3 regions of the Comamonas sp. 26 genome follow, and region 1 is predicted to be linked to each of the others. Evidence: predicted binding sites of a transcription regulator. Region 1 holds the regulator's gene; each other region holds the start of a gene.
What was found. Region 1 encodes FNR, which switches genes on or off when oxygen is low (the NO sensors DNR and NnrR bind a similar motif). Its sites were predicted from a motif close to TTGATNNNNATCAA; they were not measured.

Region 1 (4,148 bases):
TGTCAGCTACGACGGTGAGCGCGGAGAACCGCGAGCCCCGCGCACCAAGAAAGACGACGCCAAGGCCCTGGGTCTGGGCGACTGCATTGACTGCAATATGTGCGTGCAGGTCTGCCCTGTGGGGATCGACATCCGCAAAGGCTTGCAGTACGAGTGCATTGGCTGCGGTTTGTGCATTGATGCCTGTAACTCCGTCATGGACAAGATGGAGTACCCGCGCGGGCTGATTCGCCTGACCACGCAAAACGCCATTACCCGTGCGTGGAAACATGCCCAGGTGATTCGCCGCATCTTCCGCCCGCGTGTACTTATTTACACAGCGGTGCTGGTAGTGCTCAGCACGGCCATGATTGCCAGTCTGGTCATGCGAGAGCCGCTGAAGGTCGACGTGATTCGTGACCGTGCGGCGCTGTCGCGCATTGTGGCCGGCGGCAAGCTGGAGAACGTCTATCGCCTGCAGATCATGAACGCCACCGAGTCCGAGCAGCGCTACCGCATCAGCGCAACCGGGCTGGATCATCTGGAAGTGGCGTCTGAGCAGGAAGTCGTTGTCGGCCCGGCCGAAACACGCGGTATTGCGGTGCGTCTGCAGATTCCGTATGGCTCGGCAGCGCCTGGCTCGCACCCGGTTTACTTCAATCTGGATGCGGTGAAGGCTGGGTCTGGAAAGGTCTCTGAAAAGACCGTCTTCCTGGTGCCACGCTAAAGCGTGCGTGATCTCAGAAATGCATCTCTGAGATCACGCAAGGACATCGCCAATCGGCAACAATTTGCAGTGCGTGCCAGCCATGATCTGGCGTGCACTGCAGAATCACTGAATAAGAGGTTTCATCATGTCGGCAGCACAAGCCAAGGCCACGAAAGCGGTCAAGATTATTCACCCCGAGGATGGCAAACCCTGGTGGAAATTTGCCCATGTCTGGCTCGTGATTTCCGGCCCCTTAGTGGTGGTGATTGCGGGTGTGGTGACGGCTTATATTGCAATGAGCAGGCCTGATCCCGTGATCGACCCTGACTACTACCGCCATGGTCTGGAGATCAACCAGCGCCTGTCCGAGAACGAGAAAAGTCTGGCCCCGGCCGTCACCGGTCGCAACCATGCGGCAACGCCTGCCAAGGATCACCCGACCGACCGCTGAAGTCGTCGCAAGACTTCCATCTCAAGGCCGCTTTGCGGCCTTTGTTGTTGCTGCCTTGAAAATAGGAGCGTTTAGCGCTTGATCTACTTGGCTTATAGATATGAAAGATCTTGATATCAATTAGCAGAAGGCGCTAGATGCTCTTGAAATCATAGTGATTCAGGGTTTTCCGCCTTGGTGCATGCCCGTGAGGTGGTGTTTGAAGTCACAACACTTGTGCAAAATACGATCAAACCCACGATCCAAGGAGATTCGCGATGGAAGCTCGACGCTGGATATGGATTGTCTGGCCTGCCTTTCTGGCGGCAGCAATCATGGAGCTGGTGGTATTTGCCTTTGTGGACCCGCTGGATGTGCACTGGCTAGGCTCACCAATGGAATGGTCGCGCAGCGCCATCTATACCGTGGCCTTTTTTGCCTTCTGGGCGGTTTCTATCATCGGCGCCCTGATGACGGTCGCGCTGGGGCGCTCAGCCAGTGATTTGAACGGCGGTATTGTCTCTTCTCCGCAGCCTGATTAAGGCGCGCTGCAAAAACAAAAAGCCCGCTGATGCGGGCCTTGTTTCTGGAGTTAATGCTCAATCAGCTCTGCATTGCTGGCTATTGACGATGCGCTTGAGCGCCTCGGTATCCAGAATGCGCAGGTGGCGCTGCTTGACTTCCACAATGCCTTCTTCGGCAAACTTGGAGAAAGTGCGGCTCACGGTCTCAAGCTTGAGGCCCAGGTAGCTGCCAATTTCTTCGCGCGTCATACGCAGCACCAGCTCTGACTTGGAAAAACCACGGGCCGCCAGGCGCTGCACCAGGTTCAGCACAAAAGCGGCCAGACGCTCTTCAGCGCGCATGCTGCCCAGTAGCAGCATCACGCCATGCTCGCGCACGATTTCACGGCTCATGACCTTATGCACGTGGTTTTGCAGGGCCGTGACTTCGCGCGAGAGCTGCTCAAGCTTGTCAAACGGCATGACGCAGACTTCGGCATCTTCCAGCGCCACAGCATCGCAGGTGTGGTGGTCGTTGACGATGCCATCCAGTCCAATGATTTCGCCCGCCATCTGAAAGCCCGTAACCTGATCGCGACCGTCTTCGGTGGCGACGCTGGTCTTGAAGAAGCCTGTGCGAATCGCGTACAGCGAGGTGAAGTCTTCACCGTTGCGAAACAGCAGCCCGCCACGCTTGATCTTGCGGCGTGTGGCCACAATTTCGTCAATGCGCTCCATTTGTTCATCGTCCAGGCCCATGGGCATGCACAGTTCACGCAGATTGCAGTTGGAGCAGGATGCTTTGATGGTCTGAAGATTCATGGGCTTTTAGCAACGGCACAGACAGACTTCAATAAGAGAGTCGTGCCGGTCATTGACCTCGTGTTTGGTAATGAGATGGATCAAATTGTCGCAGCACTTGCCTTGCTGTCTCTTGATTTTCATCAAGGACAGGGTGAATGGCTTGAGGCACATTGCTCATATTCATTCAAAAATATGCGCCTCTGCTTCTTTATAGTGATGTTTTCAGGGCTAGATGCCTTTGTTAATAAATACTTTTGAGAGGTGCGGGCGCACACTGACGAGTAGTTATGACCGCTGTCACGCCCGAGTTGCTGAGCCGCTTTGATATTCCTGGGCCTCGCTACACATCGTTCCCAACAGCCGACCGATTTGTTGAGGCTTTCGGCGCAGAAGACTACATCCTGGCGCTGGAGCAACGCAAAGCGCACACAGGTGCGCGCGCCTTGCCTTTGTCTGTCTATGTGCATGTGCCATTTTGTGAGTCGCTTTGCTATTACTGCGCCTGCAACAAAATCGTCACCAAGCACCACGAAAAGGCCGCCGAATACTTGGACTACCTGGCGCGTGAACTGACCATGCACACGGCGCATTGCGGCAAGGGTCAGGTTGTGAGTCAGCTGCATCTGGGCGGCGGCACGCCCACGTTCTTCAGCGATGCCGAGTTGCAGCAACTGATGGCGCTGATGCGTGAGCATTTCAAGCTCGATGCGGTGGGCGAGTACTCGATTGAGGTCGACCCACGAACCGTCAGCAATGAGCGCCTGAAAGTGCTCAAGGATATGGGCTTTAACCGCATGAGCTTTGGCGTGCAGGACTTTGACTCTGCCGTACAAAAAGCCGTGCACCGAGAGCAGCCTGCCGAGCAGGTCTTTGCCTTGGTGGCCGAAGCACGTCGGCTGGGCTTTGTCTCCATCAATGTAGACCTGATCTACGGCCTGCCTAAACAGACGCCGGAGTCGTTTGCGCGCACGCTGGCTCAGGTCAATGAGCTGAGGCCTGATCGCATTGCGCTATATGCCTACGCCCACCTGCCAGAGCGCTTCAAGCCGCAGCGCCGCATCGAATCGGCGGACCTGCCCATGGGGCAGGATAAGCTGAACATGCTCTCGGGCGCGATTGATGCTTTTATGGGCGGCGGCTATGTTTATGTGGGCATGGATCACTTTGCGCTGCCCACCGATTCACTGGCTATTGCAAAACGTCAGGGCCGCTTGCATCGCAACTTTCAGGGCTATAGCACGCAGCCAGACTGCGATCTGATTGCACTGGGTGTCTCGGCTATCGGCAAGGTAGGCGCGACTTATAGCCAGAACGTCAAGACGCTGGAAGAGTATTACGACGCGATTGATGCTGGTGTGCTGCCTGTGCAGCGTGGGCTGGCGCTGTCGCGTGACGACCTGGTGCGCCGCGCCGTCATCATGTCCATCATGTGCCAGGGGGCGGTACTGTTTGAGCCCATGGAGCAGGCCTGGTTGATCAACTTTCGCGAGTATTTTGGAAGCGAGCTGGCTGAGCTCAAGGAGATGCAGGTCAATGGGCTGATTGAGTTGTCTGACGAAGGTTTCAAGGTCACGGGGCTGGGTTGGTTTTTTGTGCGCGGAGTAGCCATGCTGTTTGACCGCTATTTGCAAGCTGACAGGACCCGTGCACGGTTTTCACGCATCATCTAGCGCATGCTGTTTTCGCTGGTCTGGACTGCTTTGATCATGGGGCTCGTAGGTGG
Region 2 (4,148 bases), 710 kb from region 1:
GCTGTGATCGGCTGGAACGCCCTGGCCGTGCGCCCCGGCACACCGGCTGCCGTGATCGAGAAGATTCAAGCCGATACCCGTCTGGCTCTGACCGGTCAAGACGTCAAGGACAAGTTCACCGCCTTCGGCTACGAATCCTTCAACCCCACGCCCGCTGAATTCAAGGCCTTCATGGCCGCTGAAAGCAAGCGCTTTGGCGAAGTTATCAAGAAGGCGGGCCTGGCTCTGGATTAATTTCAACAGCCATCTCACCTGTAAAAAAGCCGCCTCTTGAAGGCGGCTTTTTCTTGCCTGAACATTGAGTCATTTATCCCAAACAAAACGCCCGGAACCAGCCAGGCGTTTTGCATTAAGCGCTTAGCGCTATGACTTACTGATCACGAGTCTCCAGCGCGCGGTTGATACCCAGAGCCACCAAGGTGCACAGCGCGCCCGACAGCAAGTAGATACCTAGTGCCACCAGACCAAACTTGGCCGACACACCCAGCGCCACCAGTGGTGCAAAGGCCGCGCCAATCAGCCAAGCCATATCCGTGGTCAGTGCAGCGCCGGTGTAACGGTAGCGCGAGGAGAAGTTGGAAGTCACCGTGCCCGATGCCTGACCATAGGACAGACCCAGCAAAACAAAGCCCACAATGATGAACACATTGTTGCCCGTAGTGCCGCTACCCAGCAGCCAGGGAGCCAGAAAGCTGAAGATACCAATCAGGCAGGCCATGGCACCCAGCGTGTTGCGGCGCCCTACCCTGTCTGCCAGCCAGCCCGACACCATGATGGCCACACCCGCCAGCAGCGCGCCAATAATCTGCACCACCAGCACCGAGATGACCGACTGATCGGAGTACATCGAGATCCAGGACAGCGGAAACACCGTCACCAGATGGAACAGTGCAAAGCTGGCCAGCGCGGCAAAAGCGCCAATCATTACATTGCGGCCTTCATTGCTGAGAAGGCGTGTCACGCTGACGGGTTCCAGCTCGCGCTCTTGCAGCAGCTGTGTATAGGATTGGCCTACAACCAAGCGCAGACGGGCGAAGAGCGCTACAACATTCACAGCAAAAGCCACGCAGAAGGGGTAGCGCCAGCCATAGCTCAGAAACTCATCAGCCGTCAGGCTTGAGTACAGAAAGGCAAACAGTGCAGCAGCAAGGACAAAGCCCAGAGGTGCCCCCAACTGCCCAATCATTGAATACCAACCGCGCTTGTCCTGCGGAGCCGACATGGCCAGCAGCGAAGGCAGACCATCCCAGGAGCCGCCCATCGCCAAACCCTGGCCGATACGCAGCACGACCAACGCCCAGACTGCCTTCATGCCCGCATCGGCATAGCTGGGCAAAAACGTCATGCTCACTGTGCACACACCCAGCAGCAACAGCGCCAGTGTCAGCTTGGTGGCACGGCCCCAGCGGCGCTGCACGGCCATGGATAGCGCCGTACCGATGGGGCGGGCAATGAAGGCCAGCGAGAAGATGGCAAACGCGGCCAGCGTGCCATCGAGCTTGGACAGGTAGGGGAATAGCAGCGTGGGGAACACCAGCACGCAGGCAATGCCAAACACAAAGAAATCAAAATACTCGGAAGAGCGCCCAATGATGACGCCCACCGCGATTTCACCGGGGGTCACATCTTCATCAGTATCCGCGTAGGCCAGGGTTTCCGAGTTCTCATAGTCTTGCTGAGTAAGACCAATGGACGGGTTCAAGCTTGTCATAAAGGGTCTACTCCTTGTCTTGCTGTTCAGTCCCGGGGACGCTTTCCGTTCTACGCCCAAGAATGTGCAGCTGCAATAGAGTTTTTGCCCTCAGTACTGTCAGCCAACCGACAAGCAGATGAGCTTTGAGGGCTGATTTGACAATTACAAGCCCTGTTTGGCCATCTTTTCAGGCCCGTCAAATGCCTGCTAACTCATTGTCACATAGCGTATTTTTAAAACCACTACATTGACCTGAGACAAAATGTCCAATAGACAAATGACACTCAGGTATTACATTTGCGGAGATCCAGTAATCCGCGTTTACACCTAAGCGCGACTTTGTCACGCCTAAAGCAATGTTAAAAATCAAGGAAATCCGTGGGCCCGCGTGGCTCGCAGCGGCTGCTTTGACTGCGACCCTCGCCGGTTGCAGCAAACTTGTCGTGCTCAACCCAGCTGGCGATATTGCCAAGCAACAGGGCGATCTGGTCATTACGGCCACCTTGCTGATGCTGCTCATCATCGTCCCCGTCATCTTTTTGACGCTGCTGTTCGCCTGGAAATACCGCCAGTCCAACACAGAAGCCACGTACGACCCCGAATGGCACCATTCCACAGCGCTGGAACTGGTGATCTGGACCGTTCCTCTGCTCATCGTTATTGCTCTGGGTGCCATCACCTGGATCAGTACCCACAAGCTGGACCCTTACCGCCCTCTGGACCGCGTCTCCTCAACCAAGGCCCTGTCTGCTGACGTCAAGCCTCTGGAAGTGCAAGTCGTTTCCATGGACTGGAAGTGGCTGTTCTTCTACCCCGAGCAAGGTATTGCCTCGGTGAATGAACTGGCTGCTCCTGTGGATCGCCCCATTCATTTCAAGCTGACAGCGTCCAACACCATGAGCGCTTTCTACGTGCCTGATCTGGCCGGCATGATCTACACCATGCCCGGCATGCAGACAGAGCTGAACGCCGTGGTCAACAAACCTGGCGTGTACAAGGGCATGGCCTCGCACTACAGCGGCGCAGGCTTTGCAGGCATGAACTTCAAGTTCCATGGCGTGAGCAATGAAGAGTTTGACCAGTGGGTGGCCAAGGCCAAGACTGAAGGCAAGACTCTGACTCGCAATGCCTACCTCGACCTGGTCAAGCCCAGCGAGCGTAACCCTGTCGAACGCTTCGCCGCCGTGGATGAAGGCCTGTACACCAAGGTCCTGAACCGCTGCGTGGAAGACGGCAAAAAGTGCATGAACGAAATCATGGCCATTGATGCTGCCGGTGGTGGCGGCCATGCCTCGCACGGCAAGACCTCCAGCGTGAGCCTGCCCCTGGACGTTTGCACATCCAAGGACGCTGACCGCGTTGTGGCTTTGCTCGACGAAGTCGCAGCCTCCGGAGCTGTCGCACAGCAATAAGTAGCTTACGGAGCGGATGAGCTTAGGCCCCGCCACTCCAATACGACAAAAGTGACTCAACATGTCTGAAACAACAACCCCGGCCGCACACTGGCTGCTGGGCCGCATCACATGGGATCAGATTCCCATGACGCATGAGCCCATCGTGCTCATGACCTTTATCGCCGTGGTGCTTGGCGGCCTCGTGGTGGTTGGCGGCCTGACCAAGTTCCGCCTCTGGGCCCCACTCTGGAACGACTGGATCACCTCCATTGACCACAAGAAGATCGGCATCATGTACATGATCCTCGGTCTGGTCATGTTCCTGCGCGGCTTTGCCGATGCGGTGATGATGCGTATCCAGCAGTCCATGGCCTTCGGTGAAAACCTCGGCTACCTGCCTCCCCACCACTACGACCAGATCTTCACAGCCCACGGCGTGATCATGATCTTCTTCGTGGCGATGCCCTTCGTGACCGGTCTGATGAACTATCTGGTTCCTCTGCAGATCGGTGCACGTGACGTGTCCTTCCCGTTCCTGAACAACTTCAGCTTCTGGATGACCACTGGCGGCGCCGTGCTGGTGATGATCTCCCTGTTCCTGGGCGAGTTCTCCACCTCCGGCTGGCTGGCTCTGTCCAATCTGGGGCACCAGAGCGGAAGTACGGGTCTTGACTACTACATCTGGGGCCTTCAGGTCGCCGGTGTCGGTACGACACTTTCAGGTATCAACCTGATCGTGACCATCATCAAGATGCGCGCTCCTGGCATGAACCTGATGAAGATGCCCGTCTTCACATGGACTGCCCTGTGCACCAACGCCCTGATCGTGGCTTCGTTCCCCGTGCTGACCGCCGCTCTGGTGCTCATGTCGCTGGACCGCTACATGGGTACGCACTTCTTCTCGAACGACTTCGGTGGCAACCCGATGTTGTACGTGAACCTGATCTGGATCTGGGGTCACCCTGAGGTCTACATCCTGATCCTGCCCTGCTTCGGTGTGTTCTCCGAAATCGTGGCGACGTTCAGCCGCAAGCGTCTGTTTGGCTACACCTCGATGGTTT
Region 3 (4,148 bases), 110 kb from region 1:
CATCTTTGGCGCTGTGATGGCCAGCCTGCCAGCCGTGGCGACCAAGCTGGTGGTGTTTGATACGGCGGTGGTTGATCTGACGGAAAAACTGGATGACCCGGTGGACGTGCTGTTTGGTGTGCAACTTGGCGGCGGCACAGACATCAACGGCGCGGTCGGCTATTGCCAGAGCATCATCAGCGAGCCGCGCAACAGCATTCTGGTGCTGATCTCTGACTTGTATGAAGGCGGCGTGGAGTCAGGCCTGCTGCGCCGGGCCAATGAGCTGGTCGAATCTGGTGTGCAGTTCATCACGCTGCTGGCGCTGAGCGACGAGGGTGCGCCGGCTTATGACGCCGATCTGGCGGCCAAACTGGCAGCCTTGGGCGTGCCATCGTTTGCCTGCACGCCAGATGCTTTCCCGCAACTGATGGCCGCCGCCATCCGCCGTGACGATGTGGCGGCCTGGGCGGCGACGCAGGGCTTCAAGACCAGCAAATAAAAAAACAGCCTGCAGTTGCAGGCTGTTTTGATGGGGTGGCTTAGTCCGCCAGAACCACGCCAAGCTTGGCCAGCTTGCTGGCCAGCACATCGCGTCGGCGAGCGGCTTTGTTGGCCGTCTCGGTCACGGTGGCGATGGTGCGCGGGCCTTTGCCAGCAGAGGCCTTGATCAGCTCCGCCTTCTTGGCGGCTTCAGCCGCGACTTTTCGGTAGCTGGCGATCAGCTCGGCGTGTGCAATAGGTTGGTTCACAGGATGTCCGTTCAATAAGAGCGCCCATTGTCGTTGCAAAAAGCGCCAAGAACATTTTTAGCCGATGTGAATGGCAAATTCCTGTCGCAGTTCCGACGCGGTTTAAAGGCATGATGGCAGCCATTGAAACCAACAGGGGAGTGCGATGGCGGGTGCCGGCCTTTTGATGCTGCTTGACGATATTGCAGCCTTGCTTGATGACGTAGCGTTGATGACCAAGACCGCTGCGGGCAAAAGTACGGCGATTCTTGATGATGTGGCCATGCAGACCAAGGTGGCCATGCAGAAAACCGCCGGCGTGCTGGGTGACGATCTGGCGCTGAATGCCGAGCAGGTCACGGGCGTCAAGGCCAGTCGAGAGCTGCCGGTGGTCTGGGCCGTGGCCAAGGGCTCGTTATGGAACAAGGCCATTCTGGTACCAGCAGCCTTGCTGATCAGTGCGTTTGCGCCTTGGCTGATTACCCCGCTTTTGATGGTGGGCGGGGCTTTTCTGTGCTTTGAGGGCGTGGAAAAAATTCTGCACCTTTTCCACAAAAAGCAGACGCACAGCGAGAAAGAAGTGGTGGTCGATGCGCAAGAAGCTGCTCTGAAAGGTGTGGCTCCGTCATCGGTACGTGCGGCGCGTGAGCAGCATATGGATCCGATGGAGTACGAAAAGCAAAAGGTCAGCGGCGCGGTGCGTACCGACTTTATTTTGTCGGCCGAAATCATGGCGATTGCGCTGGGCACGGTCTCCACCAAACCCATCTGGGAGCAGGGCGCTGTGCTGGTGGTTGTGGCTCTGGCCATTACGGTGTTTGTCTATGGCCTGGTGGCCGGCATTGTGCGTATGGATGACGTGGGCGGCTGGCTGATGGCCAAGAGCAGCAGCGCCGCCAAGGCACTGGGCCGCGGCATGATTGCCTTCACGCCATGGCTGATGCGCTGGCTGTCGATTGTGGGCACGGCCGCCATGTTTATGGTGGGCGGCAGCTTGCTGGTGCACGGCATTGCGCCGATTGAGCATTGGGTCCAGGCGGTTGTGATTCCCTTGGGCGGTATGGCTGCGGCGCTGGGGCCGGTGCTGGTGCATGTGCTGGTGGGAGCTGTCATCGGCGGTGCGGTAGTGCTGTGCGTTGAGCTGTGGCATAAGCTGCGACCTGCAAAGGCGGCTCATTAATTTAATAGCTAGCACCGCTGATGCAGCAATGGTTTGCGCTGAATCAGACATCAAAGCGGGCGTGGCCATTGGGCAACGCCCGCTTTTTCTTTGGCGGAGTCGGTGTGCAGGTTGACATGGGACAAACCCGGAAGAAGGCGGCTTTGTTTCAATCAATGCCAAGGGATGCAAACAAGTACTCCCACCGATTTACTCAAGGAAAAAGCCCATGAAAAAGACTCTGATCGCGATTGCCGCCGCTGCCAGCGCACTGACTGCTGGTACCGCTTTTGCTCAATCCTTTGATGGCAGCAGCCCCTGGCAAGTGCGCGTGCGCGCTGTGCATCTGAATAGCGATAACGGCGGCACCGCTGGTGATGCGGGTGTGAGCATCAATAACAAGTGGATGCCTGAAGTGGACGTGTCCTACTACTTCACACCTAATATCGCGGCCGAGTTGGTGCTGACCTATCCGCAAAAGCATGATGTGCGCCTGAACGGCGGCAAGATCGGCTCGCTCAAGCATCTGCCCCCGACCTTGCTGGCGCAGTACCACTTCACCAACTTTGGCGCATTCAAGCCTTATGTGGGTGCCGGTGTGAACTACACACGCTTCTCGAGTGTGAACATTGCCGATGGCGCAGTGACCGTGAAGAAGAACAGCTTTGGCGGCGCGCTGCAGGTCGGTTTTGACTATGCGCTGGACAAGAACTGGTCGCTGAACTTCGACATCAAGAAGGTGTATCTGGGCACCAAGGTCACAGGCGCAGGCCTGGAAAATGCCAAGTTCAAGGTTGACCCATGGCTGGTCGGCGTGGGTGTGGGCTATCGCTTCTGATAGCGCCACAGTAAAGAGTGATCTTGTCTCTGGACCTTCTGCTAGAGATAAGGCTCACGCACCGCAAGCTCTGTGGTGCACTGAAGCTGGCAGGTCTGCATGACCGGCTGGCTTCATAGGCTAGGGTGTATGTTTAGATCGGTATTCCGCGCAGGCGGGGTACCGATTTTTTTGACTTTGATGCATTGGTTGACAAGTATTGCTTCTGTCAGCACCGTTGCATGGTGATGCGGTACAAAGAGTGCTGGCTTCAGTCCTACTTTGGTCGCTTGCTGGCGGCGCTAGGCTGATGACTACCCGGCTCCCGCGCGACTCTGACCGCGCTCTGCCGGGCTGGCGACCAGACTTGGCAGTGATGGTGCGGGAGCGGTCTCGTGCGATCAGCATTTCAGGAGGATCAGCATGCGCGCGGTACCAGACAGACAGGCAGCATCTATCGAGTTTCTCTCTCGTGCCGGGCGCATTCCCTTGCCCCTGGCGTCTTTTCAGGCTCCGCCGCAGCGTCAAGGAGGTCTGGCAGTCACGCAGCATCCGCAGGACGCTCAAGCGGCGTTGCGACATGAGCTTGCGCAAGGCCTGATGCAGCAGCAGGCACAGATCTCTCCCAAGTTTCTGTATGATGCGCGCGGCTGCGCTTTGTTTGAACAGATTACGCAGCTGCGCGAGTATTACCCCACGCGCACCGAGGCGGCGATCATGGCGCAGCACGAAGTCGGCATGGCCGAGGCCATGAGCGGTTGCCAGGTGCTGATCGAGTTGGGTGCTGGCAATTGCGAGAAGGTGCGACGTCTGTGCCGCAGCGTGGCACCTCAGCAATTTGTGGGTGTGGATATTGCGGTGGAGTTTCTGCAGCAGGCCGTTGCACGGTTGGGCCAGGATTTTCCGCAAATGGCGGCGCGGGCCGTTGCCGCAGACTTCACCGCCGACTGGCATTTGCCGCCAGACGTGCCGCAGGCCCGGCGCGAACTGTTTTATCCGGGCTCTTCCATTGGCAATTTCGATACGCAGCAGGCATTGCATATGCTCAAACATATGCATTCGCTGCTGAATGGCGATGGAGGGCTGCTGATCGGTATTGATCTGCCCAAGTCGCTACCTGTTTTGATAGCTGCTTACGATGACGAGCAGGGCGTTACAGCCGAATTCAATCTCAATGTGCTCAGCCATGTGAATCGTTTGCTGGGCAGCGACTTCAAGCCCCAGGACTGGGAGCATGAAGCCTGTTTTGATCCTGTGCATTCACGCATAGAAATGCATTTGCGTGCGCGCCAGGCCGTCATGGTGAGCTGGCCACAGGGCGTGCGCTACTTTGCGCAGGGCGAGACCATTCATACGGAAAACAGCTACAAGTACCCCTTGTCTGATTTTCTCTCCATGCTGAGGGCTGCGGGTTTTGGCACAACCCATGTCTGGACCGATGAGCGGCAGTGGTTTGCCGTCA

Region 2: cyoA (ubiquinol oxidase subunit II) is a predicted target of FNR. The motif match lies at 1,941-1,954, and genes of this name have one in related genera.
Region 3: CLU84_RS06535 (OmpW family protein) is a predicted target of FNR. The motif match lies at 2,002-2,015, and genes of this name have one in related genera.

What each region holds. Positions count from the first base shown of each region.
Region 1 is NZ_PEFL01000001.1:1,537,763-1,541,910, forward strand. It holds gene ccoG (cytochrome c oxidase accessory protein CcoG) at 1-706, shown strand, start outside; gene CLU84_RS07055 (FixH family protein) at 834-1,139, shown strand; gene CLU84_RS07060 (hypothetical protein) at 1,397-1,660, shown strand; gene fnr (fumarate/nitrate reduction transcriptional regulator Fnr) at 1,718-2,443, opposite strand; gene CLU84_RS21800 (hypothetical protein) at 2,486-2,683, shown strand; gene hemN (oxygen-independent coproporphyrinogen III oxidase) at 2,713-4,095, shown strand; gene CLU84_RS07075 (sulfite exporter TauE/SafE family protein) at 4,099-4,148, shown strand, end outside.
Region 2 is NZ_PEFL01000001.1:2,245,821-2,249,968, forward strand. It holds gene CLU84_RS10355 (tripartite tricarboxylate transporter substrate binding protein) at 1-234, shown strand, start outside; gene CLU84_RS10360 (MFS transporter) at 371-1,711, opposite strand; gene cyoA (ubiquinol oxidase subunit II) at 2,050-3,105, shown strand; gene cyoB (cytochrome o ubiquinol oxidase subunit I) at 3,167-4,148, shown strand, end outside.
Region 3 is NZ_PEFL01000001.1:1,423,436-1,427,583, forward strand. It holds gene CLU84_RS06515 (VWA domain-containing protein) at 1-481, shown strand, start outside; gene CLU84_RS06520 (hypothetical protein) at 522-731, opposite strand; gene CLU84_RS06525 (DUF808 domain-containing protein) at 877-1,890, shown strand; gene CLU84_RS06535 (OmpW family protein) at 2,099-2,707, shown strand; gene egtD (L-histidine N(alpha)-methyltransferase) at 3,110-4,148, shown strand, end outside.